DNA from 3 places in the Serratia sp. Ae19-1 genome. Region 1 is predicted to be linked to each of the others. Evidence: predicted binding sites of a transcription regulator. Region 1 holds the regulator's gene; each other region holds the start of a gene.
The links. The regulator Fur, encoded in region 1, represses iron uptake genes when iron is present. The targets are predictions, from matches to a motif close to ATAATAATGAGAACNACTATCAA.

Region 2: the regulator Fur is predicted to act here: its motif matches at 6,874-6,896, upstream of sodA (superoxide dismutase [Mn]).
Region 3: the regulator Fur is predicted to act here: its motif matches at 4,371-4,393, upstream of exbB (tol-pal system-associated acyl-CoA thioesterase).

Annotation. Positions count from the first base shown of each region.
Region 1 covers NZ_JBCHWD010000001.1:348,913-358,559, forward strand. Annotated here, with positions in the region: gene chiP (chitoporin ChiP) at 1-553, shown strand, start outside; gene chiQ (ChiQ/YbfN family lipoprotein) at 600-926, shown strand; gene AAIE04_RS01720 (beta-N-acetylhexosaminidase) at 940-3,597, shown strand; gene fur (ferric iron uptake transcriptional regulator) at 3,846-4,292, opposite strand; gene fldA (flavodoxin FldA) at 4,622-5,161, opposite strand; gene ybfE (LexA regulated protein) at 5,425-5,712, opposite strand; gene ybfF (esterase) at 5,969-6,742, opposite strand; gene seqA (replication initiation negative regulator SeqA) at 6,967-7,509, shown strand; gene pgm (phosphoglucomutase (alpha-D-glucose-1,6-bisphosphate-dependent)) at 7,586-9,229, shown strand; gene AAIE04_RS01755 (PadR family transcriptional regulator) at 9,421-9,647, shown strand, end outside.
Region 2 covers NZ_JBCHWD010000002.1:512,287-521,933, forward strand. Annotated here, with positions in the region: gene AAIE04_RS07755 (glutathione S-transferase) at 1-218, opposite strand, end outside; gene AAIE04_RS07760 (DcrB/PsbP domain-containing protein) at 259-909, opposite strand; gene fdhE (formate dehydrogenase accessory protein FdhE) at 1,024-1,953, opposite strand; gene fdoI (formate dehydrogenase cytochrome b556 subunit) at 1,953-2,588, opposite strand; gene fdxH (formate dehydrogenase subunit beta) at 2,585-3,487, opposite strand; gene fdnG (formate dehydrogenase-N subunit alpha) at 3,500-6,547, opposite strand; gene sodA (superoxide dismutase [Mn]) at 6,975-7,595, shown strand; gene AAIE04_RS07790 (methyl-accepting chemotaxis protein) at 7,721-9,647, shown strand, end outside.
Region 3 covers NZ_JBCHWD010000013.1:3,292-12,938, reverse strand. Annotated here, with positions in the region: gene AAIE04_RS24075 (sucrose-specific PTS transporter subunit IIBC) at 1-368, shown strand, start outside; gene AAIE04_RS24070 (sucrose-6-phosphate hydrolase) at 368-1,777, shown strand; gene AAIE04_RS24065 (LacI family DNA-binding transcriptional regulator) at 1,799-2,842, shown strand; gene exbD (TonB system transport protein ExbD) at 2,900-3,322, opposite strand; gene exbB (tol-pal system-associated acyl-CoA thioesterase) at 3,326-4,297, opposite strand; gene metC (cystathionine beta-lyase) at 4,729-5,925, shown strand; gene AAIE04_RS24045 (DedA family protein) at 6,071-6,733, shown strand; gene AAIE04_RS24040 (LysR family transcriptional regulator) at 6,744-7,664, opposite strand; gene AAIE04_RS24035 (zinc-dependent alcohol dehydrogenase family protein) at 7,773-8,801, shown strand; gene AAIE04_RS24030 (AraC family transcriptional regulator) at 8,821-9,647, opposite strand, start outside.

The sequences.
Region 1 (9,647 bases):
CAAGAACGATCCGAACAGCATCTACGACGGCCTGGCCTGGCTGCAGGCCCTGACCTTCGGTTACACCACCGGTCAGTTCAACTGGCGTCTGGAAGGCACCATGGTCAAGGCGGAAGGCAATCAGGGCTTCTTCCTGCAGCGCATGACCCCGACCTACGCCTCGTCTAACGGTCGGCTGGACGTGTGGTGGGACAACCGCTCCGACTTTAACGCCAACGGCGAGAAAGCGGTGTACGCCGGCGTGATGTATGACCTCAGCAACTGGAACCTGCCGGGCATGGCGGTCGGCGGCTCTTATGTCTACGCCTGGGACGCCAAGCCGAGCACCAACCCGATCTACGATCAGAGCCAGCGCCTGAAAGAGAGCGCCTGGAGCCTGGACGCGATGTACACCATCCAGGAAGGGCGCGCCAAGGGCACGCTGATCAAGCTGCACTACACCCAATATGACAACCACACCAACATCCCGAGCTGGGGTGGCGGTTACGGCAACATCTTCCAGGACGAGAAAGACGTCAAGTTCATGGTCATCGCGCCATTCACCATCTTCTGATGCGTTCCCCGGCCTTGCGGCCGGGGGCAGTTAAGGGAATTCAACGATGAAAAAAATCATGCTGATGTTGGCGGCCGCCGCGGCCTTGAGCGCCTGCGCGCAACCCGCCGCGCCGCCGGAAGACGCCAAATTGAAGCAGGCTTACAGCGCCTGCATCAACACCGCCGAAGGTTCGCCGGAGCGTCTGCAGCCCTGCAAGGCGGTGCTGAACGTGTTGAAACAAGAGAAGCAGCACCAGCAGTTCGCCGCGCAGGAAACGGTGCGGGTGATGGATTATCAGAACTGCATTATGGCGGTGCACAGCGGTAACGGTCAGGCTTACGACGCCAAGTGCGGCAAGCTGTGGCAAGAAATTCGCGATAACAATAATTAAGAAGGACGAGATCATGAACGCATTCAAACTGAGCGCGCTTGCCGCCTTGACGGCAACGATGGGATTCCTGGGCGGCATGGGAAACGCCATGGCCGATCAACAGCTGGTGGATCAACTGAGCCAGCTGAAGCTGAACGTAAAAATGCTGGATAACCGCGCCGGCGAAAACGGCGTGGATTGCGCGGCGCTGGGCGCCGACTGGGCCTCTTGCAACCGGGTGTTGTTCACCCTCAGCAACGATGGCCAGGCGATCGACGGCAAGGACTGGGTCATCTATTTCCACAGCCCGCGCCAGACCCTGCGGGTGGATAACGATCAGTTCAAGATAGCCCACCTCACCGGCGATCTGTACAAGCTGGAGCCGACCGCCAAATTCAGCGGTTTCCCTGCGGGCAAGGCGGTGGAAATCCCGGTGGTCGCCGAATATTGGCAGCTGTTTAGAAATGACTTCCTGCCGCGCTGGTATGCCACGTCCGGCGACGCCAAGCCGAAAATGCTGGCGAATACCGACACCGAAAACCTGGACCAGTTCGTGGCGCCGTTCACCGGCGATCAGTGGAAGCGCACCAAAGACGACAAAAACATTTTGATGACGCCGGCTTCGCGCTTTGTCAGCAATGCCGATCTGCAGACGCTGCCCGCCGGCGTGCTGCGCGGCCAGATCGTGCCGACGCCGATGCAGGTGAAGGTCCACGCGCAGGACGCCGATCTGCGCAAAGGAGTTTCGCCGGATCTTAGCACGCTGGTCAAGCCGGCGGCAGATGTCGTCACCCAGCGCTTCGCGCTGCTGGGCGTGCCGGTTCAGGCCAACGGCTATCCGATCAAGACCGATATCCAGCCGGGCAAGTTTAAAGGCGCGATGGCGGTGCCGGGCGCCTATGAGCTGAAGATCGGCAAAAAAGAGGCGCGGGTGATCGGCTTCGATCAGGCCGGGGTGTTCTATGGGTTGCAGTCGATCCTGTCGTTAGTGCCGACCGACGGCAGCGGCAAGATTGCTACATTGGACGCCAGCGACGCGCCGCGCTTCCAGTATCGCGGCATTTTCCTCGACGTGGCGCGCAACTTCCATAAGAAGGATGCTGTGTTGCGTCTGCTGGATCAGATGGCGGCCTACAAGCTCAACAAATTCCACTTCCACCTGAGCGATGATGAAGGTTGGCGTATCGAGATCCCCGGTTTGCCAGAGTTGACGGAAGTCGGCGGCCAGCGCTGCCACGATCTGACCGAAACCACCTGCCTGCTGCCGCAGTACGGCCAGGGGCCGGACGTCTACGGCGGTTTCTTCAGCCGTCAGGACTATATCGACATCATCAAATACGCCCAGGCGCGCCAGATTGAAGTGATCCCTGAGATCGACATGCCGGCGCACGCCCGCGCCGCGGTGGTGTCGATGGAGGCGCGCTATAAAAAGCTGCATGCCGCCGGAAAAGAGCAGGAGGCTAACGAATTCCGCCTGGTGGATCCGACCGATACCTCCAATACCACCTCCGTGCAGTTCTTTAACCGCCAGAGCTACCTGAACCCGTGCCTGGATTCTTCCCAGCGCTTTGTCGACAAGGTGATCGGCGAGATCGCCCAGATGCATAAAGAAGCCGGGCAGCCGATCAAAACCTGGCACTTCGGCGGCGACGAGGCGAAAAACATCCGCCTGGGCGCCGGCTATACCGACAAGGCGAAACCGGAGCCGGGTAAAGGCGTCATCGACCAGAGCAACGAAGACAAGCCGTGGGCCAAGTCGCAGGTTTGCCAGACGATGATCAAAGAAGGCAAGGTGGCCGACATGGAGCACTTGCCGAGCTACTTCGGCCAGGAGGTCAGCAAGCTGGTGAAGGCGCACGGCATCGACAGAATGCAGGCCTGGCAGGACGGCCTGAAAGACGCCGAGAGCGCGAAGTCGTTCGCCACCTCGCGCGTGGGCGTCAACTTCTGGGATACCTTGTACTGGGGCGGTTTCGACAGCGTCAACGATTGGGCCAATAAAGGGTATGAAGTGGTGGTCTCCAACCCGGACTACGTCTACATGGACTTCCCTTACGAGGTGAACCCGGACGAGCGCGGTTACTACTGGGGTACCCGCTTCAGCGACGAGCGCAAGGTGTTCAGCTTCGCGCCGGACAACATGCCGCAGAACGCGGAAACCTCGGTCGATCGCGACGGCAACCACTTCAACGCCAAGAGCGACAAGCCGTGGCCGGGAGCCTACGGGTTGTCCGCTCAGCTGTGGAGCGAAACCCAGCGCACCGATCCGCAGATGGAATACATGATCTTCCCGCGCGCGCTGTCGGTGGCCGAACGCGCCTGGCACCGCGCCGGTTGGGAGCAGGACTATCGCGCCGGCCGCGAATACAAAGGCGGGGAGACCCACTTTGTCGACACCAAGGCGCTGGAGAAAGACTGGCTGCGCTTCGCCAATATCCTGGGCCAGCGTGAACTGGCCAAGCTGGACAAAGGCGGCGTCGCTTATCGTCTGCCGGTGCCCGGCGCACGCGTAGCGGGCGGCAAGCTGGAGGCGAATATCGCGCTGCCGGGATTGGGCATCGAGTATTCCACCGACGGCGGCAAGCAGTGGCAGCGTTATGACGCCAAGGCCAAGCCGGCGGTATCGGGTGAGGTGCAGGTGCGTTCGGTCAGTCCGGACGGTAAACGTTACAGCCGCGCCGAGAAGGTCTAAGCCCGGCGCATCGGCCTGTCGTCATGGCGGCGGGCCGCTTAACGAAGGGGGAATGCGTCCGCCTCTGCGCGTGTCGGCGTGAAGCGGACGTGAAAGTGAGAGCAGTACGTGGAGTCGCAGTGCCGCTGCAATTGTAGTATTTCATGACATGATCTTTCCCCGGCTGGTCCGGGGATTTTTTTGCTCACCGTTCAGCAAGCATAAAAAAACCGCCTCAGGGTGAGGCGGTTTTTCATAACCGGTCAGGCTTACTTCTTGTCGTGCAGCGTTTCGTCTTCGCGGCAGTCACCGGTTTCACAGTGGCCGTACAGGTACAGGCTGTGGTTGGTGAGCTTAATGCCGTGCTGCTTGGCGATATCACGCTGGCGCACTTCGATGGATTCGTCACTGAATTCGATCACTTTGCCGCAGTCCAGGCAAATCAGGTGATCGTGGTGATGCTGTTGGGTCAGTTCGAACACGGACTTGCCGCCTTCGAAATTGTGACGTGTCACAATGCCCGCATCGTCAAACTGGTTCAGTACGCGATAAACCGTTGCCAGGCCGATCTCTTCGCCCATATCAATCAGTTTTTTGTACAAATCTTCCGCACTGACGTGATGGCATTCCGGATTTTGCAGTACTTCCAGGATTTTGAGTCGCGGAAGCGTGACTTTTAAGCCGGCCTTCTTCAATGCGATGTTGTTGTCGGTCATGCGAATTCAGTCCTGTTACTATGCTAATCAAGTTGAGGCGTACTCGCCTGTGGCATCGGTCGGCACAAAGAGTTAATGCGTCTCATTATAGAACCGGTTGTACTAAATGGAAACCGCCGGTTGTTAACAAAGATATAATTGCACTATTGCATGTTTTGCATGCAACGCCTTGATGGGTGGGATAAACCGATAACTCAGTCTACCTTGACGGGGTGGGAAGTTACAAATCTGTAGCTTCTATCGCAGCAATCCCTGCTGCCGATGATGGCCCTGTGCGCACACTATGCACTTTACAGGGCCTTTGTTCAACCTTTCGCCAGTTGCGGCGTTTAGCCGACGATATCGGCCAGGCTCAGCTCTTCGACGATCTGTTTGACCCAGGCGTCGACGCGCTCGTTGGTCAGCTCCGGCTGGCGGTCTTCGTCGATCGCGAGACCAATGAAGTGGTTGTCGTCCGCCAGGCCTTTGGAGGCCTCGAAGTGGTAGCCTTTGGTCGGCCAGTGGCCCACGATGGCCGCGCCGCGCGGTTCAATGATGTCGCGGATGGTGCCCATCGCGTCACAGAAGTATTCCGCGTAGTCTTCCTGGTCGCCGCAGCCGAACAGCGCCACCAGTTTGCCGTTGAAATCGACTTCTTCCAGCGTCGGGAAGAAATCATCCCAGTCACACTGCGCTTCACCGTAGTACCAGGTCGGGATACCCAGCAGCAGGATATCGAACCCTTCCAGGTCTTCTTTGCTGCTTTTAGCGATGTCGTGTACTTCAGAGACGTCGTCGCCAAACTGTTTCTGGAGAATTTTCTGGATCATTTTGGCAATGTTTTCGGTATTGCCAGTGTCGCTGCCAAAGAAAATGCCTACAGTAGCCATATCGCGTATAACCTTTAAATTCAAGTAATTGCATTACTCGATGCCAGCACTGCCGCCGCTGACGCCGATTAAAATGATGCCATGACAAGAGCCTTTCGCAACGGGGCGAGCGCCGACAGGCGCAGTCTCTTGCCGGTAAATGCGTATCATGCCAGAAAGTGGCGCCGGGGTTTTATCGCATTTATGCGATGCCGGAGAATGAAGAAAAGCGTGGTCGATCCGGCGTTGTCCTTAACGCCGCGCCGCGCGTGCGGCCGAAGAGATCAATGTTCCGGCTGTTCTTCCGCCAGTTGCGCCAACAGCATCTGCTCGATGAGTTCGCTGCGGCTAATGTTGCGCTGTTCCGCCAGTTTGTTCAGGGCGTCCACCGCATCCGCGTTGATTTTCAGCTCTACGCGCCGCAATCCACGCACTTTATCGCGCCGTAACTGATTGCGCTTATTGATTCTAAGCTGTTCATCGCGGGAAAGCGGGTTGGTTTTCGGGCGCCCCGGACGGCGTTCATCTGCGAACAGATCCAGCGTCGTGCGATCCGTTTGTTCTTTTGCCATAGGTAGCGGTACTGCAAGGGAGTTTGCATCAAAAAGCGCTCGCACGCTTCCGGAGGCATCGGTTAACACACTTCGGGCCAATAAACCCTAACCCAAATTCACCCCCGAACCGGCGTTCGCGAACGCGCTGGCGCGGCGGCAAAATTATAGCGCGCCATATTACCCCAGCAGATGGAGCGGCGACAATGCCTAACTGCGGGCTAAACGCGCTAAGCCGTTATCTTTAGCGCGTTTTTTCGCCAGATGAGCGTATTTTTCAGGCTTCGTCGAGGAAACGGTGGATGGCGCGCAGCACCGCGTCCGGTTTTTCGGCGTGCACCCAATGGCCGGTGCCGGCGACGACATGGGCGCGGGCCTGCGGGAACTGGCGGGCGATGTCCGCACGATAGCTGTCCTGCACGTACGGCGACAGGCCGCCGCGAATGAACAGCGTCGGATGCGGCCAGGCCGGCACGTCCTGCCAGCCGGTGATGTCTTCGTAGCGTTCGATCAGCACCGGCAGGTTGAAGCGCCATTCGCCATTGTGGAAGGACTTCAGCAGGAACTGGATCACGCCTTCTTCCTGCAGATAGTCGCGCATCAGCTGGGCGGCCGCCTGGCGTTGGGTGATGCCGGCGGCGCTGACGGCCTTCAGCGCGGCGAAGATCTCATCGTGGCGGCGAGTCTGGTAATCCACCGGCGCCACGTCGATGACGATCAGCTTAGCGATGCGCTCCGGCGCGATGGCGGTCAGCGCCATCGCCGCTTTACCGCCCATCGAATGGCCGATGACGATCGCTTTATCCAGCTGCAGTTCGTCGAGCAGCGCCAGCAGATCCTGCGCCATGGCGGGGTAGTTCATGTCGTCGGCGCGCGGGGAGAGGCCGTGGTTGCGCAGATCGACTTTGATCACGCTGTGCTGCTGGTGCAGATCGCGTGCCAGCACGCCCAGGTTGTCCAGATTACCGAACAGCCCGTGGATCAGCAGCACCGGCAGCGCATCTGACTCGGCGGCCAGCAGTTGATAATGTAATTTCATGGCGAAGTTCATACTGAGAGAGATTCAGATTAGGGTATCATGATTGAATCGCACGATGAATCATGCGGAATTTTCGCGGCGCGGGCTTGGCAGTGCCGGCTATAGGTATTAGTCTGCATTTGCCGTCCGGAGGCACATTGTTGTGTTCGCTCCAGCGCTTTTAACCTTATAATCCCATGGCTTGAATGCAGGATCTGGCTTCAGGTTCTAAGTAGAAAAAACAGTATTGGATAAAGATGAAAACTATTGAAGTCGACGAAGAGCTTTACCGTTATATTGCCAGCCACACGCAACACATCGGTGAAAGCGCGTCCGATATTTTACGCCGCATGTTGAAATTCACCGCCGGTCAGCCGGTGCGCGCGTTGCCTGCCGCCAGTGCGTCGCAGTCCGTCGAGCTGGAAAAGGCGGCCCCGGCGCAGCGTCCGCGCGATCGCGTGCGCGCCATGCGCGAACTGCTGCTGTCGGATGAATACGCCGAGCAGAACAAAGCGGTCAACCGTTTCATGCTGGTGCTGTCCACGCTGTACACCCTCGATGCCGCCGGTTTCGCCGCTGCCACCGAGGCGTTGACCGGCCGTACCCGCACCTATTTCGCCGGCGATCAGCAGACCCTGCTGGCCAACGGCACGCACACCAAGCCGAAGCATGTACCGGGCACCCCTTACTGGGTGATCACCAATACCAATACCGGCCGCAAACGCAGCATGATCGAACACATCATGCAGGCCATGCAGTTCCCGGCGGAACTGATCGAGAAAGTTTGCGGTACCGTCTAATTTAGCGAACAGCCCGTCATGATGGCCGTGCGCGACATATTGCCCGGTCACCGACAGGGATGAGGGAGATATGTCGATGGCGAATAATCCACGTGCCGGGCAGCCCGCCCGCCAAAGCGATCTGATCAACGTAGCCCAGCTGACGTCGCAGTACTATGTGCTGCAACCGGAAGCCGGCAATCCCGCACATGCGGTGAAATTTGGCACCTCCGGCCACCGCGGCAGCGCGCAGCGCCACAGCTTCAACGAAGCGCACATCCTCGCCATCGCCCAGGCGATCGCTGAAGTTCGTCATCAGCAGGGCACCACCGGCCCATGCTATGTGGGCAAGGACACCCATGCGCTGTCCGAACCGGCCTTCATTTCCGTGCTGGAAGTGCTGACCGCCAACGGCGTCGATGTGATCGTGCAGGAAAACAACGGCTTCACGCCAACGCCGGCGGTATCGCACGCCATTCTGTGCCACAACCGCCGCGGCGGCGCGCAGGCCGACGGCATCGTCATTACGCCGTCCCATAACCCACCGGAAGACGGCGGCATCAAGTATAACCCGCCGAACGGCGGCCCGGCCGACACCAACCTGACGTCGGTGATCGAAAAGCGCGCCAACGACCTGCTGGCGCAGCAGTTGAAGGGCGTTCAGCGCCAGTCGCTGGACAAGGCCTGGAACAGCGGCCATCTGCACGCCAAAGATCTGGTGCAGCCTTATGTCGAAGGGCTGGTTGAGGTGGTCGACATGCCGGCCATCCAACGCGCCGGTCTGAAGCTGGGCGTGGATCCGCTCGGCGGTTCCGGCATCGCCTATTGGCAACGCGTGGCGGAGCACTACAAGCTGGATCTGACGCTGGTGAACGATTCCATCGATCAGACGTTCCGCTTTATGCACCTGGACCACGACGGCATCATCCGCATGGACTGTTCGTCCGAGTCGGCGATGGCCGGCCTGCTGGCGCTGCGCGACAAATTCGATCTGGCGTTCGCCAACGATCCGGATTACGACCGCCACGGCATCGTCACGCCGAAAGGCCTGATGAACCCGAACCACTATCTGGCGGTGGCCATCAACTACCTGTTCCAGCACCGCCCGCAGTGGGGCGCCGATGTCGCGGTAGGTAAAACGCTGGTGTCCAGCGCGATGATCGACCGCGTGGTGGCCGATCTGGGCCGCAAGCTGGTGGAAGTGCCGGTCGGCTTCAAGTGGTTCGTGGACGGCCTGTTCGACGGCAGCCTGGGCTTCGGCGGCGAAGAGAGCGCCGGGGCCTCGTTCCTGCGCTTCAACGGCCAACCTTGGTCGACCGACAAAGACGGCATTATCATGTGTCTGCTGGCGGCTGAAATCACCGCGGTAACCGGTGAAAATCCACAGCATCACTATGACGATCTGGCCAAGCGCTTCGGTGCGCCAAGCTACAACCGCATCCAGGCGCCGGCGACGGCGGCGCAAAAAGCGGCGCTGTCCAAGCTGTCGCCGGAGATGGTCAAGGCCAATACCCTGGCGGGCGACCCGATCACCGCGCGTCTGACTGCTGCGCCGGGCAACGGCGCTTCGATCGGCGGCCTGAAAGTGATGACCGACAACGGCTGGTTCGCGGCCCGTCCTTCCGGTACCGAAGAGGCATACAAGATCTACTGCGAGAGCTTCCTCGGGGCGGAACACCGCGAGAAAATCGAGCACGAAGCGGTCGAAATCGTCAGCGAAGTGCTGGCTTCCGCCAAATAATCGCTGTTCTCGTCTGATAAAAAGCGCTGTTTTTACAGCGCTTTTTTTATGCCTGTAATTTAGATATATCTTTTTCTCGGCGCAGGCTTGCGCATTTAGATATATCGATCTAGATTAGCGTTATCGACGCTGTTTAGATATATCTAAACAACCTCGTATTGATGTTCACTGTTAAAGCGAGGTATCACACCATGTTTCATCGATTAGGTTTGCACCGGCATCACCACCACCACCATGAATGCGAAGCAGGCGATGGCCGCCATCATCGCGGCGGGCGCCATCACTTCGGCGGCGACGGCGAAGAGCATGGCCGAGGCGGGCGCGGTGGCCGCGGCGGGCGTCATCGCCTGTTCGAACACGGCGATCTGCGCCTGGTACTGCTGGCGCTGGTGGCGCGCAAGCCCAGCCACGGGTACGA
Region 2 (9,647 bases), on a different contig from region 1:
AGCAGCTCAAGGTATTCGGCCACGATCGGCGAGTCATAAAACACCTCGCCGTCATCGGCGATCAGCACCGGCACCTTGGCGAGCGGGTTCCATTCCTTCACCCGGCTGCCGGGCTCATACGGCGGATCGTTGACGAATTCGAACGCGATCCCCTTCTCCAGCAGCAGCACGGAAATCTTGCGCACAAAGGGGCTGGTGTAACTGCCGATAAGTTTCATCCGTTCTCCTCCGCTTCGTCCTGGCCGCGGCGCGGCGCCCTTACTTCACCGTCAGAGTATCGATAATCCGCTGCACCAGCGCCTGATGCACCTCCGGCGTTTTGGCCGGCGACAGCATTTGCAGCGTTACCACCCGCTTGTTGAACACCGTCAACACCAGCGTGGAAACCACTTTTTGCCCGTTGACGGTCTGCTCGGTATCTACCCGACGAAACTTCTGTTTGCCGACGGTGAAGTTCTCTTCTTTGGTGGTCTGGATGTTCTGATAACGCTCGGCCAACACCGTGATGGCGCTCTGCGCCAGCTCTTTCAGCATTTTGTCGCTGGTGTTGAGCTTCATGTCATCCGGCGGGATCACTTCGGACGAGACCGCACTCTGGCGCGACTTGCCGTCGAGGAAACGCTGGATGGTGGAGGTGCTGTCGTTGATGATGCCGCTGTTCAGCGTCTGATCGCTGAAGCCCGGCGGCAGTTCGAAGGTGATTTTGCCCTTCTGCAGCGACACGTTCAGCCCCGGCGGCGCAGGTGGCGTCTCTACCGGCGCAGGCGGCGGCGGTGGCGCGGGCTGCGTCACGGTCGGCTTGGTATCGGGTGGCGGCACCGCCGGTTTGGTGTCGTCCTTGTTGTCGCAGGCCGCCAGTCCGAACGCCAGTACGGCGACCGCAGTCAGTTTTGCCAGGGTGTTTAACATCGTGGTTCCTTTCGCTTGGCGCGTCATGGCCTAAACGTAGCAACTCGCCCGGGCGAATGCCAGAAGCCCGTTCTGAAATTGCTCATTCGGCCCCGCGCGAACGGGGCCGGGCGGTTACTCCGCCGGGAACAGGAACGGATTGATGCTGCTGCGGCCGAAGCCTTCTTCTTCCATACGGGCGTCCAGCACCAGTGAAGCCAGATCGTCGGCCACCGCTTCGACCTGCGGGTCTTTTTCCTGATAGAGGATCTTCAGGTAAGTGCCGCAGTCGCCGCAGCTTTCCGCCTTCACCGCCGCCTGCTCGCTGTCCAGCGACCAATAGTTGAGATCGCGGGTCTGCTCGCAGTTGCTGCACTTCACCCGCACCACGTGCCATTCGCTTTCGCACAGGTTGCAGTGCAGGTAGCGCAGGCCGTTGACGGTGCCGATGTGCACCATGCTGGAGACCGGGATGCTGCCGCACACCGGGCAGAACTGGCGCTGCTCGCCGTATTCGGCGCGCGCCTTGCCGGGGATCAGGCTGGCCATCTGCGCCCAATAGAGCGACAGCGCGGCCCAAAGGAACGGCGCCTTCTCGCTGCCCACCTTGCCGAACTCGCGGTTGAGCAAGGCGTCGGCCATCAGCTCCAGCTCGTGCGCCGAGGCCTTCTCCAGGTTGTCCAGCACCGCCAGAATGTGCTCCGGCGCCTGTGGGCGCAGCTCGGCGATCAGCGACGTCAGCAGCTTGCGCCAGTGCTCGCTGCGCGGAAACACGCTCAGATCAAGCGGCGGTTTGCCGCTGGCGGCGCCCTGCGCCAACGCTTCGCTCAGATCGAGCTCCAGCGGATTGTCGTGCAGCGCATGCTGCTGCGCCTGCGCCAGCTCGGCGGCGAAGTTCAGGTAGTCGCCCAGCGGGTTGTCGACCGCCAGCTGACGCAGGCGTTCGGCGCGGCGGCTGTAGAGGCTTTTCAGGTTGGCGAAAAGTAACGGCGGGATGTTCTCCGCCGTTGTGGACTTCTCACGCTGTGCCCCTAACTGCTCTTTAGGAACGATGCGGATACTCATCAGGGTTTGTCTTCCTGTCGTTTCTCGCGGACCTCACGGTACCAGCGCGGATGATGTTTCTTGGCCCAGGCCGCCGGCACCCAGCCTTCCACCATCGCGGTAATGGTGCCTTTTACCCACAATGCGGCGTAAATGTGCACCATAATCACGATGATAAGGCCGACCGCGGCCAGCGAATGCACCAGCAGCGCGATGCGGATCAGCGGGATGGAGAACGACGGCGCAAAATACGGCCGCCAGATCACCACGCCGCTGGCCAGCAGCAGCACCAGGCTGATAATCGCTGCCCAGAACACGCACTTCTGGCCGAAATTATAGCGCCCGGTATCACCCACTTCCTCGTTCATGGCGATTTTGTGGATGTTCTTGGCCCAGACGATATCTTCCCGGTTGATCAGGTTATGCTTCCAGTAGCGCAGGAACATCAGCAGGAACGCGGCAAACATGATCACCCCGACAAACGGGTGCAGAATGCGCGCCAGCTGCGGCGTCCCGAAGATGTTCATCAGCCAGTTGAAGGAGGGGAAGAAGAACCCCAGCCCGCTGATGGCGGCGAACACGAAGCAGAACGCCACGATCCAGTGGTTGATGCGCTCCGGTGCGCTGTAACGCTGAATGGGCTTTTCCTTTCTCATTTGCGCGTCTCCTCGTCATGCGACTCGTCGTGCTCGTCCTCATCTTCGACGCGGTTAGGCCCGACGCCGACATAGTGGAACACGCTCGCCGCGAAGGTGGCGGCAAAGCCGATGGCCGCCAGGGGTTTCCACACGCCCTTCCAGAAGGTCACCGCCGGGCTGATGCTCGGGTTGTCCGGCAAACCGTGGTACAGCTGCGGTTTGTCGGCGTGGTGCAGCACATACATCACGTGCGTACCGCCCACCCCCGCCGGATCGTACAGACCGGCGTTCTGGTAGCCGCGGGTGTTCAGCTCGCTGACGCGATCCGCCGCCACCTGCTTCATCGCTTCCTTGGTGCCGAAGTGAATCGCGCCGGTCGGGCAGGTTTTCACGCAGGCCGGTTCCTGGCCGACGTCCACGCGGTCGACGCACAGGGTGCACTTGTACACCCGGTTGTCGTCCTTGTTCATGCGCGGTACGTCGAACGGGCAGCCGGCGATGCAGTAGCCGCAGCCGATGCAGTGCTCGGACTGGAAGTCGACGATGCCGTTGGCGTACTGAATGATCGCGCCTTCCGACGGGCAGGCCTTCAGGCAGCCCGGATCGGCGCAGTGCATGCAGCCGTCCTTGCGGATCAGCCATTCCAGCTTGCCGTTTTCCTCCACCTCGGAGAAGCGCATCACCGTCCACGACTTGGCGGTCAGATCGGCGGGGTTATCGTACACCCCGACGTTGTGCCCCACTTCGTCGCGGATGTCGTTCCATTCGGAACAGGCCACCTGACAGGCTTTGCAGCCGATACAGGTGGTGACATCGATCAGTTTGGCCACTTCTTCCTGGTGGTCACGGGCGCGCGGCGCCGGCGTGAAGCCATTGGTGGCGGATTTACGAATGATGTCTTGAGATTGCATGGCCATAATTCGTCTCCGTTACACCTTTTCCACGTTGACCAGGAACGCCTTGAACTCCGGCGTTTGCGTATTGGCGTCGCCGACGAACGGCGTCAGCGTGTTGGCGATAAAGCCTTTCTTCGCCACCCCTTCGTAACCCCAGTGGATCGGGATGCCGATGGTGTCGACTTCCTGGCCGTGCACCTGCAGCGTGCGAATGCGCTTGGTCACCACCGCCTTGGCCTTGATGTAGCCACGGTTGGAGCTGACTTTCACGGTATCGCCCTGCTTGATGCCTTTCTTCTCCGCCAGCTTCTCGCCGATCTCCACGAACTGCTCCGGCTGCGCAATGGCATTCAGCCGCGCGTGCTTGGTCCAGTAGTGGAAGTGCTCGGTCAGACGATAGGTGGTGCCGACGTACGGGAACTTGTCGGATTTGCCCATCGCCGCCAGATCGTCCTTGAACACGCGCGCCGCCGGGTTGGACACCACGTTCGGGTGCAGCGGGTTGGTGCCGAGCGGCGTTTCGAACGGCTCGTAGTGTTCAGGGAACGGCCCTTCCGCCATCTTGTCGGTGGCGAACAGGCGGCCCATGCCTTCCGGCTGCATGATGAACGGCCCGACGTCGCTGCCCGGTGCTGCGGTGCTGTAGTCCGGGATATCGGCCCCGACCCACTTGGCGCCGTCCCACTCCAGCAGCTGGCGTTTCGGATCCCAAGGTTTCCCCTGTGGGTCCGCCGAGGCGCGGTTGTACAGGATGCGACGGTTGAGCGGCCATGCCCAGGCCCAGCCCAGCGTATTGCCGAGGCCGGACGGATCGGCGTTGTCGCGCCGCGCCATCTGGTTGCCGGCCGGCGTCCAGCTGCCCGCGAAGATCCAGCAGCCGCTGGCGGTGGTGCCGTCGTCGCGCAGCTGCGCGAACGAGCTGAGCAGCTCGCCTTTTTTCACCAGCACTTTGCCGTCGGCATCCAGCAGATCCGCCAGCGCCTTGCCGTTGTTCTCCTGCGCCACCTCTTCCGGCGCCGGGTTGTCCGGCGTCAGGTAGTCCCAGCGCATGTTCAGCACCTGCTCCGGCACCGCACCGCCGTCGCGCGCATACATCTCGCGCAGGCGGCTGAAGATGCCCGCCAGGATCTCGCCGTCGTTCAGCGCTTCGCCCGGGGCGTCCGCGCCTTTCCAGTGCCACTGCAGCCAGCGGCCGGAGTTGACGATCGAGCCGTTCTCTTCGGCGAAGCAGGTGGACGGCAGGCGGAACACTTCGGTCTGGATCTGCGACGGATCCACTTCGTTGAACTCGCCGTGGTTCTGCCAGAAGTTGGAGGTCTCGGTGTTCAACGGATCGATGGTCACCAGGAACTTCAGCTTGGACAGTGAAGCCACCACCTTGTTTTTGTTCGGGAACGACGCCACCGGGTTAAAGCCCTGGCAGAAGTAGCCGTTGACCTTGCCCTGCGCCATCATCTCGAAGTACTGCAGCACGTCGTAGCCTTTGTCCCACTTCGGCAACCAGTCAAAGCCCCAGCTGTTGTCCTTCTGCGCCTTGTCGCCGTAGAAGGTCTTCATCATGCTGACGAAGAATTTCGGGTAGTTGCCCCAGTAGTTCACCTGGCCCGGCAGCAGCGCCTTCGGCGTGTTGGCCTTCAGGTAAGTCTCGAGATCGGTCTGTTTCTCCGACGGCAGCGTCATGTAGCCCGGCAGGCTCTGCGACAGCAGGCCGAGATCGGTCAGACCCTGGATGTTGGAGTGGCCGCGCAGCGCGTTGACGCCGCCGCCCGCCATGCCCATGTTGCCGAGCAGCAGCTGGATCATCGCCATGGTGCGGATGTTCTGCGCGCCGACCGAGTGCTGAGTCCAGCCCAGGGCATACAGGAACGACGCAGTTTTATCCGCCACGCAGGTTTCGGCGATGTATTCGCACACCTTGAGGAAATCGTCCTTCGGCGTGCCGCAGATGTTGTTCACCACGTCAGGGGTGTAGCGGCTCACGTGCTGCTTCAGCAGGTTCCACACGCAGCGCGGATCCTGCAGCGTGACGTCGCGCTTGGCGAAGCCGTTCTCGTCGAACTGATAGTTCCAGGTGGTTTTGTCGTACTTGCGGTTTTCCGCGTCGTAGCCGCTGAACAAGCCGTCTTCGAAGGCAAAGTCTTCCCGCACCAGCAGGCTGGCGTTGGTATAGGCCTCGACGTACTCGCGGTTAAATTTGTTGTTGGTCATCAGATACAGCAACACGCCCGACAGGAAAGCGATGTCGGTCCCGGAGCGGATCGGCGTGTAGAAGTCCGCCACCGATGCGGTTCGGGTAAAGCGCGGATCGATTACGATCAGCTTGGCATTGTTGTGTATTTTGGCTTCCATCGCCCAGCGGAACCCCACCGGATGCGCTTCCGCCGCATTACCGCCCATGACGATAATCAAATTCGCGTTCTTGATATCAACCCAGTGGTTGGTCATCGCACCGCGACCAAATGTTGGAGCAAGACTTGCTACCGTTGGTCCGTGTCAGACACGCGCCTGGTTGTCTACGGCAAGCATGCCGAGAGCGCGACTAAATTTTTGCGACAGAAAACCGGTTTCGTTGCTGGCGGCCGAGGCGCACAGCATGCCGGTGGTCAGCCAACGGTTGACGGTAACGCCCTGATCGTTGGTTTTGATGAAGTTGGCGTCACGGTCTTCTTTCACCAGCTTGGCGATGCGGGTAAAGGCGTCGTCCCAGCTGATGCGCTGCCATTTGTCCGACCCTGGCGCCCGATATTCCGGGTACTTGAGGCGGCTTTCGCTGTGGATGAAGTCAACCAGGCCGGCACCTTTCGGGCAAAGCGCGCCGCGGTTTACCGGATGATCCGGATCCCCTTCGATATGGAAAATGCTTTCTTTGGCGTTTTTGGCGCCATCACCAAGGCTGTACATCAACAGCCCACAGCCGACGGAACAATACGTACAGGTATTACGGGTCTCGCGGGCGCGCAGCAGTTTGTACTGCCGGGTTTCCGCCAACGCCACTTCAGGGGCAAAGCCCAGCGCGGCCACCGTCGTTCCTGCCATACCGCCAGCGCAGATCTTAAAGAACTGCCTTCTGCTGACCTGCATGGGGGTCTCCTTTACACTCGATTGTCACATTGTTCAAATGGCGCTCTTCGCCAAAACGGCAGAGCGCTAATGTCACTGTTGTTATGCTGATACGCGACGCGGCGATATTACCACAGCGTGCTTGTGGTTGTTACACACTCGTGCTCATTCAGTGAACGCATTGGCACATTTCGATACATTTCGGCGTCTGTACAGGCCCGGCGCTCTCTACAGTATAGAGAGTAACCAACATGTCGGCGCGAGGGCATCAGGTGGCGCTCAAGGCTTCTTTTCTATCAGTCTGTTAACGCAGCGATTTGTTCATTAACCACACACTTCACAGGGCATTGATAATCATTTTCAATATCATTTAATTAACTATAATGATCCGACTGCTTACGCGGTGCTCGCCCTTTGCGCCGCCCATACACCACTGGAGATGATGATTATGAGTTATTCACTGCCATCCCTGCCGTACGCTTACGACGCACTGGAACCGCATTTCGACAAGCAGACGATGGAAATCCATCACACCAAACACCACCAGACCTATGTCAACAACGCCAACACCGTGCTGGAAGCCTACCCTGAGCTGGCCAAATACAGCGTTGAAGAGCTGATCCAGGATCTGGATAAAGTGCCTGCCGACAAACGCACCTTCATGCGCAACAACGCCGGCGGCCACGCCAACCACAGCTTCTTCTGGAAAAACCTGAAAACCGGCACCACGCTGGGCGGCGATCTGAAAGCGGCCATCGAGCGCGATTTCGGCAGCGTTGAGAAATTCCAGGAAGAGTTCGAAAAAGCCGCAGCCACCCGCTTCGGTTCCGGTTGGGCCTGGCTGGTGCTGAAAGACGGCAAACTGGCCGTGGTGTCTACCGCCAACCAGGACAGCCCGCTGATGGGCGAAGCCGTCGCCGGCGCTTCCGGTTTCCCAATCATCGGTCTGGACGTATGGGAACACGCTTACTACCTGAAATATCAGAACAAACGCCCTGACTACATCAAGGCGTTCTGGAACGTGGTCAACTGGGACGAAGCGGCCGCACGCTTCGCTGCGAAGAAGTAATTCGCCCCCGCTGATGAAGATGCCCGCCGCCGGCGGGTATTTTTTTGCCTGAAATCCGCTAAAGTTTGACCACTTCTTGCCGATGGTTTGTTCAATTGACGTTCGCCCGGAGAAGGAAAAACGCTATGGCGGCATTGCAAGCATTGGCAGGAAAGTTCACTCATCTCACCGTAGGTAAAAAGCTCGGTCTCGGCTTCGCGCTGTTGCTGCTGTTGGCGGTCGTCATCGCCGGCACCGGAGCGCAATACCTGCACATCATCGAATCCCGCGCCGATCGCATCGACTTCAGCAACCGGCTGAACGAGGAGATCAATCAGGCCAAATACAACCGCGCCATGTATGGCCAGACCTACCAGCCGGAATATATTCAGAACAATCGCGCCAATATCGACAACGCCGTCAAACTGATAGACCAGGGGCAGGCGTTGGACTGGGACGCCCAAAGCCGCAAGGATCTGCAGCGTCTGGTGACGCTGATCGGGGAATACCAGCAGCAGCAAAAAGTCTTTGAGCAGGCGGTGGCGGCCAAAGATGCGGTGCGCCAGAGCTGGAACATGTCGGAAGTGCAGGCCAGCCTGAGCCAGGTGGAACGTCAGCTGACCAACGGCGATCTGCAGCTGGCCTTTATCCAGCTGAACCAAAAGCTGACCCAGGTGCGCTACGGCGCGCGCGGCCTGCTGCTGAGCCTGAACAAGGAAACCGAGGCGCCGCTGATGGCGGCCATTGACGACGCGCGTGACGCGGCCAACGCCCTGAGCCGCCGGGTCAGCGACGCGCAGCGCCCGCAGCTGCAGCCGCTGCTGGCCGCTTTGGACGATTACAAAAACCGCATTGCGGCCTACCTGCCGGCCTATGAGCACGAGCAGCAGATCAGCCGGCAGCTCGGCGAACGCGCGCAGGCGATCGGCACGCTGGTGAACGCCTTTATGCAGGACGAGCTGGTGCAAACGCGCAACAACATCAATCTGGCGCAGCTGCAGATGGGCATCACCACCCTGATCGCCATCATCGCCGGAGTGCTTATCGCCTGGCGCATCACGCTGCAGATCATCCGTCCGCTGCACAGCACGCTGGCGATGGCGGAACGCATCGCCAGCGGCGACCTGCGCCAGGCGCAGACCAGCACCCGCCGCGATGAGCTGGGGCAGCTGCTGAACGCGGTGGCGGCGATGAGCCAAAATCTGCGCACCATGATTGAAAAGATCCAGATGGGCGTCAGCCAGGTTTCCACCGCCTCGGCGGAAATCGCCGCCGGCAACACCGATCTCTCTTCCCGTACCGAACAGCAGGCGGCGGCGGTCGAGGAAACCGCCGCCAGCATGGAACAGCTGACCGCCACGGTGAAACAGAACGCCGACAACGCCCATCACGCCAATCAGCTGGCCACCGACGCTTCGCAGACCGCGCAGCAGGGCGGCAAGCTGGTGGAAAACGTGGTCAGCACCATGCGCGATATCTCCAGCAGTTCGCAACGTATCGCCGAAATTACCACCCTGATCAACGGCATTGCCTTCCAGACCAACATCCTGGCGCTCAACGCCGCTGTCGAAGCGGCACGCGCCGGCGAACAGGGCCGCGGCTTCTCGGTGGTCGCCAGCGAAGTGCGCAGCCTGGCGAGCCGCAGCGCCCAGGCAGCCAAAGAGATCGAAGGGTTGATCGCCGAATCGGTCAGCCGGGTGAAAACCGGCACCGAACTGGTGGAAAGCACCGGCAACACCATGGAGCAGATCGTCCGCTCGGTTACCCACGTGCGCGACATCATGGCCGAGATCGCCGCCGCCTCCGATGAACAGACGCGCGGCATCGCCCAGATTGGCCAGGCGATCGTAGAAATGGACCACACCACCCAGCAGAACGCCGCGTTGGTGGAAGAGTCCGCCGCCGCCGCCGATTCGCTGGAAGAGCAGGCGGAGATGCTGCTGCAGAGCGTTTCGGTGTTCCGTTTGGCGGAGCAGACCGAACCCGCCACCGTGAAAGCCGCCGCGCCGAAAGCGCCGGCCGTAAAACCCGCGGCCGCCAACGCCGCAGCGGAAGAGAACTGGACCACCTTCT
Region 3 (9,647 bases), on a different contig from region 1:
CGATGGCCAACATCGCTCAGGGCGGCGCCTGTCTGGCGGTTTATTTCAAAACCCGCGACGCCAAAATCAAAGCCATTGCGGTACCTTCGGCCTTTTCCGCCATGCTCGGCATCACCGAGGCGGCGCTGTTTGGCATCAACCTGCGCTTCGTGAAACCGTTTCTGGCGGCGCTGGCGGGCGGAGCGCTCGGCGGTGCCTGGGTGGTGGCCAACCATGTCGGCATGAACGCGGTCGGGCTGACGGCGATCCCCGGCATGGCGATCGTGCAGGCCAGTTCTCTGGTCAGCTATATCATTGGTCTGGCGATCGCCTTTGGCAGCGCCTTTGTCCTCTCCCTATTGCTGAAATACAAAACGGACGCGCAATGATGGAAGAACTCAGCTTAATCAAGCAGGCAATGCGGGCGTTAATGAACGGCCAGCCGCTCGCGCGGCGCGATCCGCACCGACCGGACTGGCATCTGGCACCCAGCGTTGGCCTGCTGAACGATCCCAACGGCTTTATCCAGCACAACGGCATTTATCATCTGTTTTATCAGTGGAATCCGCTGGGTTGCGATCACCGCAACAAATGCTGGGGACACTGGCAGTCAGCCGATTTACTGCATTGGGAGCACCAGCCGATCGCCCTGGCGCCCGGCGCCTGTTACGACAGCCACGGCTGTTACTCCGGCTCGGCCGTGGTGGCGGAAGACAAAATCACGCTGATCTACACTGGCAACGTGAAATTCCCAGACGGCTCACGCACCGCCTACCAATGCCTGGCTCAGGAAAGCGAGCGGGGCGAATATCGCAAACTCGGGCCGGTGCTGCCGCTGCCGGAGGGCTACAGCGGTCACGTACGCGATCCGAAAGTGTGGCGTCATCAAAATGACTGGTACATGGTGCTCGGCGCACGTGACTTGCAGGATCGCGGTAAGGTGCTGCTATGTCGTTCCAGCGATCTGCGCGACTGGCAAGCGCTGGGAGAAATCGCCGGTTCCGGCCTGAACGGTCTGAGTGAATTCGGCTACATGTGGGAGTGCCCGGATCTGTTCTCGTTGGACGGTGACGAGGTGTTGATCTGCTGCCCGCAGGGACTGGCGCCGCAGTCAGAACGTTACCTCAATCGCTATCAGGCCGGTTATCTGCTCGGCAAGCTGGATTACCAGCAGGCAGCCTTCCGTCACGGCGAATTTCGCGAACTGGACGCCGGCTTCGAGTTTTATGCGCCGCAGACAACGCTGGCGGAAGATGGTCGCCGCCTGATGTTCGGCTGGATGGGCGTACCCGAACAAGATGAAGAAGCCCATCCGACGCGCCTTTACGGCTGGCTCCACACCATGACCTGCCCGCGCGAGCTGTTGCTGCAGCATGGCCGCCTCCACCAGCGCCCGGCACGCGAGCTGCAACAGCTGCGCGGCGAACCAACATGCTGGCAGGGGCGCGCCGATGACGCCCCCGTCTACGCACTGGGCGCCGCAGAGCTGCAATTAACGCCACAGGGCCCGTTCAACGCAACCTTTGGCGACGCGATGACGCTGAACTGGGACGGCGAAAGGCTGCAGCTGACGCGTGCTTCCCTGGCCGACGGCCGGCCGGAGCACCGTTACTGGCGCGGCCCGGTCACGCATCTGCAACTGCTGTTCGATCGTTCCAGCGTGGAGATTTTCATCAATCATGGCGAGGCGGTGATGAGCGCACGCTACTTCCCGGCTGGTGAGCCGCAACTGCGGCTGTGCGGGAGCGCGCCGCTGGCGTTGGAATACTGGCCGCTGACGCCATGCATGCTAGAATGACGCATCCTCCGATGACTTCAGATGGCGTCAGTGAAAAAAAATAAACGCATTACCATCAGTGACATCGCCACGCTGGCCGGGGTGTCGAAATCGACCGCCAGCCTGGTGCTGAACGGCCGCAGCAAGGAATACCGGGTGTCCGACGACACCCGCGATCGCATTCTGGCGCTGGCGCACGAACACCATTATCAGCCCAGCATCCACGCCCGCTCTTTGCGCTCCAACCGCAGCCACACGCTGGGGTTGGTCGTACCGGAGATGACCAACTACGGTTTTGCGGTGATTTCGCGCGAGCTGGAAACGCTATGCCGCGAAGCCGGGCTGCAGCTGTTGATCGCCTGCACCGATGAAAACCCAGCGCAGGAAATGATGGCGGTGAACAGTCTGGTGCAGCGGCAGGTGGACGGCTTGATCGTCGCCTCCAGCCAGTTGAACGATGCCGAATACCAGAAGATCAACGCCGGGCTACCGGTGGTGCAGATGGATCGTCTGATCGCCGGTTCCGAACTGCCGCTGGTGATCACCGATTCGGTCAACTCGACCGCCGACCTGGTGGAAAAGGTCGCGCGCCAACATCCGGACGAGATCTATTTTCTCGGCGGGCAGCCGCGCATTTCGCCGACCCGCGATCGGCTGGCCGGTTTCCAGCTTGGCCTGCAGCGCGCCGGCATAACGTGCAAACCGGAATGGATCATCAACGGCAACTATCATCCCAGCTCAGGTTACGAGATGTTCGCTCAGCTTTGCGCACAGTTGGGGCGGCCGCCCAAAGCGCTGTTTACCGCCGCCTGCGGCCTGTTGGAAGGGGTATTGCGTTATCTGACTCAACATCAGCTGATGGAGAGCGACATCCACCTGTGCAGCTTCGACGATCACTACCTGTTCGACTGCATGACGCTGAAGATCGACACCGTCGCACAGGACTGCCGGGCGTTGGCGCAATATAGCTTCGACCAAGTCACCGCACTGATCGACGAGCGGCCGCTGGAACAGAACGCGCTTTATCTGCCGGGCCGTATCCGCTGGCGCCATGCCGGTTCCCGGGCTTTGTTGGCCGGAGAGTGATATCTCTGAACCAGTAAAAAAGGGCGCCGAAGCGCCCTTTTCTGTTTCATCAGCCCGCTATTTGGCGGCGCCTTCCATGCCCACCAGCCCCACTTTCAGGTAGCCGGCTTTACGCAGAGTGTCCATCACGCTCATCAGCGTTTCATAGTCCACGCTCTTGTCCGCCTGGAAGAAGATGGTGGTTTCTTTGTTCGCCTGAGTGCGTTGATCCAGCACCGAAGTCAGCTGATCGGCATTCACCGGCTGATCGCCGACGTAGAGCTGCTTGTCGGCCTTCACCGACAGGAACACCGGTTTCTCCGGCCGCGGCTGCGGCTTGGCGGAGGAGGCCGGCAGATCGACGCGGATATCTACCGTTGCCAGCGGCGCGGCCACCATAAAGATGATCAACAGCACCAACATGACGTCGATAAACGGCGTTACGTTGATTTCATGCAGTTCGCCGCTGTCGTCCAGATCTTCATTTAAGCGCATCGCCATGACTCACCCCGCCCGCAGTTGGTGTGCGTGCTGTGAGCGCTTGGCTTCCGCCGTCGCGGCCAGATCCAAATCACGGCCCTGCAGCAGCAAGACCTGTGCCGCTACGTCGCCCACCTGGGCGCGATGGCCGCTGATGACGCGAGCGAAGATGTTGTAGATAACGACGGCAGGGATAGCCGCGACCAGACCTAGTGCGGTCGCCAACAGCGCTTCCGCGATGCCCGGCGCCACGACCGCCAGGTTGGTGGTCTGCGAATGGGCGATGCCGATGAAGCTGTTCATGATGCCCCACACGGTACCGAACAGACCGACGAACGGCGAGATGGCGCCGATGGTGGCCAGGAAACCGTTGCCGCGGCCCATGTTGCGGCTGTAGGCCGCTACGCGGCGCTCGAGGCGGAAACCGGTGCGCTCTTTGATGCCGTTGTTGTCGTTGGATTCCGCAGACAGCTCCAGCTCATTTTGCGCGTCGTTCAGCAATACCGCGCTGACGCTCTCCGGTGAGAAGTTTTGCGCCAGTTCGGAGGCTTCATCCAGAGAACGCGCTTCGGCCAGCGTCAGCTGTTCGCGGCGCAGACGGCGCTTGGCACGCAGCAGTTCGCTGCCCTTGGAGAATAGAATGGTCCAGGTCACGATCGAGGCCAACACCAGGCCGATCATCACCGCTTTCACCACCGCGTCGGCGTGCTGATACATGCCCCAGACGGACAGGTCCATGCCGCGAGTTTCCGGTGGTTGGATCGTTGGTGCCGGGTTCACCGGCGTGATGCTCTCAGGCGCGGCGGCTGCCGGCGCGGTGCTCGGCGCAACGCTTTCGGTAACGGCCGGGTTGGTCGCCGGCGCGGCCTGCGCGCTGCCGGCCAGCCCCACGACCAGCACCATAGAAGCCATCAGGCTGCGGCCAAAGGCCTTGCCCCACTGCGCCCGGCCCTGACCGAACGATCCTTGATTTAAATTCTTGCCAGCCGTTTTCACGCTGTGCCTCCACCCATTACCGATCAAAATTAAGGAATAATTCAGCGTGCGATCATATCAAACCAACCGGGGATTGATAGTAGTTCTCATTATTATTTACCAAATAAACGAGAAAATTTTAGACAGCCTAGCCGCAAAGTGCCAATCCGCGTCCGTTCAGCGCTAAAAGCCCCTTTTATAGGGCGATTTCGTTACTTTTATCCCACAACGGTGCAACAAGACCACGCTGCCGAACGGCGCCTCAGCCGAGGAATGGGCTTCTCTCTTCCCACTCGGCAGAAGGATGACGCGAGAAATGCGTGACCGGCAGCCAATTATAGCCGTTTCTATATCCAGAAGTTAAAACGTCTGGATGGCTATATTAACTCATGCTAACGTAAGGGCTATCGCAAACGGGCACGTGCAGAGCAACCAGAGGTGAGCCAGGTACCATGACGTCAAAACACATCGAAACCACGCTGATCGGCGCCGGCCGCGGCAAACGCTACACCCAGGGCTCCGTCAATCCCGTTACGCAACGCGCCTCTTCCCTGGTCTTCGACTCCGTCGCCGCCAAAAAACACGCCACCGCACAGCGCGCCCACGGCGAGCTGTTTTATGGCCGACGCGGTACCCTGACCCACTTTGCGCTGCAGGATGCGATGGTGGAGCTTGAGGGCGGCGCCGGCTGCGTGCTGTACCCTTGCGGCGCGGCGGCGGTGGCCAATGCGATCCTGTCGTTCGTCGGCGCCGGCGATCACCTGCTGGTCACAGGCTCGGTGTACGAGCCGACCCAGGATTTCTGCACCCATATCCTCGGCCGCATGAACGTCAGCACCACCTATTTCGATCCGCTGATCGGCGCCGACATCGCCAATCTGATCCAACCCAATACTCGCGTGGTGTTCCTTGAGTCCCCCGGTTCCATCACCCTGGAAGTGCAGGATATCCCGGCCATGGTGCAGGCCATTCGCGCCGTGGCGCCGGACGTGGTGATCATGATCGACAACACCTGGGCGGCGGGCGTGCTGTTCAAGGCGCTGGATTTCGACATCGACATTTCTATTCAGGCCGGCACCAAGTACCTGATCGGCCATTCCGATTACATGCTCGGTACCGCCGTCGCCAACGCGCGCTGTTGGGACCAACTGCGCGAGTACTCCTATCTGATGGGGCAGATGGTGGATGCCGACACCGCCTACATGGCGAGCCGCGGCCTGCGCACCCTGAGCGTGCGGCTGAAACAGCACGAACGCAGCAGCATCGAGGTCGCCAACTGGCTGGCCGCGCGGCCGGAGGTGGCGACGGTCAATCATCCGGCCCTGCCGAGCTGCAAGGGCCACGAGTTCTACCGCCGCGACTTCAGCGGCTGCAACGGACTGTTCTCTTTCGTGCTGAAGGAACGGCTGGACGATACGCAGTTGGCCGCTTACCTGGACAACTTCAGCCACTTCAGCATGGCCTACTCCTGGGGCGGCTTCGAGTCGCTGATCCTGGCCAACCAACCGGAAGAACTGGAAGCGATCCGCCCGGCGGGCGGCGTCGACTTCTCCGGCACGCTGGTGCGCTTACACATCGGCCTGGAGAACGTCGAAGACCTGATCGCCGATCTGGCCGCCGGTTTCGATCGCCTCAGTGGCGTGCGCTAAGGCGGATTCCGGTAATTTTCTTCGTCTCGTTTAATGTCGGCTTAAGCTATTAGCGGTACACTAACCGGGTAACTGTCAGATACGGTAACCGCCGCATCCTGGAGAACGTGACCCCGGGCGCAACCGGCATGCAACAGGACATAAAATGGATGTATTACGAGATATTATTCATGCGCTTTGGCAGCAGGACTTTGTCGCCCTCGCCGATCCAAGCGTGATTTGGGTGGTTTACGCCGTGCTTTTCACCACCCTGTTTTTGGAAAACGGACTGCTGCCCGCCTCCTTCCTCCCCGGCGACAGCCTGCTGCTGCTGTCGGGTGCGCTGATCGCCAAAGGCGTGATGGGCTTTGCCCCCACTCTGCTGATTTTGACCGCCGCCGCCGGCCTCGGCTGCTGGCTGAGTTATATCCAGGGCCGCTGGCTGGGCCATACCAGCCTGGTAAAAGGCTGGCTGCTGCAGTTGCCGGCGCAATACCACCAGCGCGCGCACAGCCTGTTCAACCGCCATGGGCTGACGGCGCTGCTGATCGGCCGTTTCCTCGGTTTCGTGCGCACACTGCTGCCAACCATGGCCGGCATCTCCGGGCTCAATAGCTCGCGCTTTCAGGTGTTCAACTGGCTGAGCGCGGCGATCTGGGTCTGTGCGCTGGTGGGCCTCGGCTACGCTTTCAGCCAAATCCCGCTGGTGAAACGCCACGAAAGTCAGGTGATGACCGGCTTGATGTTGCTGCCGCTGCTGCTGCTGTTCGTCGGCTTATTGGGCGCCATGTTGGTGATCTGGCGCAAGAAGCGCGCCGCCTCGTCTTAAGCCCGGCGCGTTATAGCGCCTTTTCGACCAGCGCCAGGCTGGGGGGCAACTTGCTCACCAGCGTATCCACCGCCAGCCGCACCTTCAGCGGCAGATGGGGCGTGTGCGGCCATACCGCATGCGCTTCAAAGGCCGCACCCGGCCGATCGCGCAGCAAGCGCACCAACGCCCCGCTCAGCAGCTGTTCACGCACCAGCCAGCACGGCAGCCAGGCGATACCGAATCCTGCCGTCGCCGCATCCGCAATGGCCTGCAGGTCGTCCATCTGCAGCCGGTTGTTCGGCATCACCTCCTGCGGCTTGCCGCCTTCGTCCAGCACCCGCCAGCTGCGCCGCGCGCCGGCGCGCATGTAGGTCACCGCCTCATGCTGCGCCAACTGCTCAATGTTATGCGGTTCGCCGCGACGCTGCAGATAGGCCGGCGAGGCGCACAGCGCCATGCGGTGATCGCCGATACGCCGCGCCACCAAGCCGCTGCTGTTGGCCAGTGTACCGTTGCGAATCGCCATATCGAAACCGTCCTCAATCAGGTCCACCACCCGATCGCTGAACGATAGCTCCAACTCCAACCCAGGATGCTCGCGCGTCAGTTCGGTCAGCAGCGGCGCAATGCACATGCGGCCAAACAGCACCGGCATCGACACCCGCAGCCGGCCGCTGACCTGTCGTTTTCCCGACTCCAGCAGCGTTTCTGCGCCGCGGATCTCCTCCAGCGCCCGCAGGCAACGCTCGTAGAACAGCGCACCGTCGTCGGTCAGGCTCTGGCTGCGCGTGGTGCGATGAAACAGCCGCACCCCCAGCCGCTGCTCCAACCGGGCGATGGTTTTGCCGACCGCCGAACGCGAAAGATGCAGCCGGCTGGCCGCCACTGCAAAACTGCCCGCCTCCACGGCGGTAACGAATACCGAAATGCCGTTCAACCGATCGCTCATGATTTGTCGCTCTGAAAGAAACAATCTGCGGAAATCTTATCGCCACTGGCGAACCTTCATCAACGATATTATCGGCAGGTCTGTTAATCGCTGACTTTGGAGAACATCATGACCAACACCATGCAACGCTGGACGATGGGCACCCTGGGGCGTGAGCACCTGCAGCTGAGCGTAAGCGCCATCCCACAGCCGGGGCCGCACGAAATCAGAGTGAAAGTGAAGGCTATCTCACTCAATTACCGTGACAAACTGATGATAGAAAGCGGCATGGGGCTCACGCTGCCGCAGCCGTTCACTCCCGTCTCGGACATGGCCGGCGAGGTCGATGCCATCGGTCCCGGCGTCAGCCGCTTTCAGCCCGGCGCGCGCGTCATTTCCACCTTCAGCCCCGGTTGGCTCGACGGCGAGCAAAAACCCTACGGCGATGCGCGCCGGGTGCCTTATCACACCCTCGGCGGTTTTTATCAGGGCGTGCTGGCGGAATACGTGATACTGCATGAAGATTGGCTGGTGGCGGCGCCGGCGTCGCTGGACGATGCTCAGGCCAGCACCTTGCCGTGCGCCGGGCTGACCGCCTGGTTCGCACTGGTGGAGCAAGGCAGACTGCGCGCCGGCGACTCGGTATTGGTGCAAGGCACCGGCGGCGTGGCGCTGTTCGCGCTGCAGATCGCCAAAGCGCAGGGTGCCGAGGTGTACGTCACTTCCGGCAGCGACGAAAAATTGGCGCGCGCCAAGGCGCTGGGCGCCGACCACGGCATCAATCGTCTGCATGGCGACTGGGGGGAGAAGGTCTATCAGCTGACCCAGGATCGCGGCATCGACCATGTGGTGGATACCGTGGGCGGCACTAATCTCGGCAACTCGGTGCGGGCCGTGGCGGTGGGAGGACGTATCTCGGTAATCGGCATTCTGGAAGGCAACGAAATCTCCGCCCCCGCCGGCCCATTGCTATTGAAATCCGCAGTGATTCAGGGCATCGGCGTCGGCCACCGCCGCGCGCTGGAAGACCTGGTGCGCGCCGTGGACGCCGTCAAACTGCAACCGGTGATCGACCAGGTATACCGCTTAGATCAACTGCCCCAGGCGTTGGATCACCTCGATCGCGGGCCGTTCGGCAAGATCGTATTGACCCCATAACTCGCCGCCCGGCGGCGACTCACCCCTCCAGCAGCAGCGGGTTGGCGTCGCGCAGCCGGGCGACTTCGTCGCTCGGTGTCATGCCGAACAGCCGTTTGAACTCGCGGCTGAACTGCGACGCGCTTTCGTAGCCGACGCGGATCGCCGCGGTGCTGGCCTTCAGGCCGTCATGCACCATCAGCAGGCGCGCCTTGTGCAGCCGGTACGACTTCACATACTGCAGCGGCGAAGTGTTGGTCACCGCCTTGAAGTTGTGATGGAACGCCGACACGCTCATATTGACTTCGCCGGCCAGCTGCTCGACGTTGAGATTGTCAGCATACTGATTTTCTATGCGCCGCAGCGCCTTGGCGATCTGGCTGAAGTGGGTATGGCGATTCACCAGCTCCTGCAGCGAGGCGCCGCAGGCGCCGCGCAGCACATAGTAGAGAATCTCCCGTACGATCTGCGGCCCCAGCACCCTGGCGTCGAGCGGATTGGCCATCACGTCCAGCAGACGCTCGGTGGCGCACAGCAACTCTTCCGTCATTTCCGCCAGGTTCACCCCGTTGCTCTCCGCCCGCGGTTGCATCAGGTAGTCGTCGTCGCCGATGTCGATCAGCAAGTCCTGCAGCATTTGGGTATCGATATTGACCGCCAACCCAACCAGCGGCAGTTCCGGGCTGGCGAAGGTTTCGCATTCAAACGGCAGCGGCACCGTCATCAGCAGGTAGTTGCGCGGATCGTATTGGAACTTCTTATTGCCGCAATAACCGACCTTGTGCCCCTGAAAAACGATGACGATCCCCGGTTCATACATCACCGGCTGACGCGGACTGTGGCGATCGACATACAAAATCTTCACCC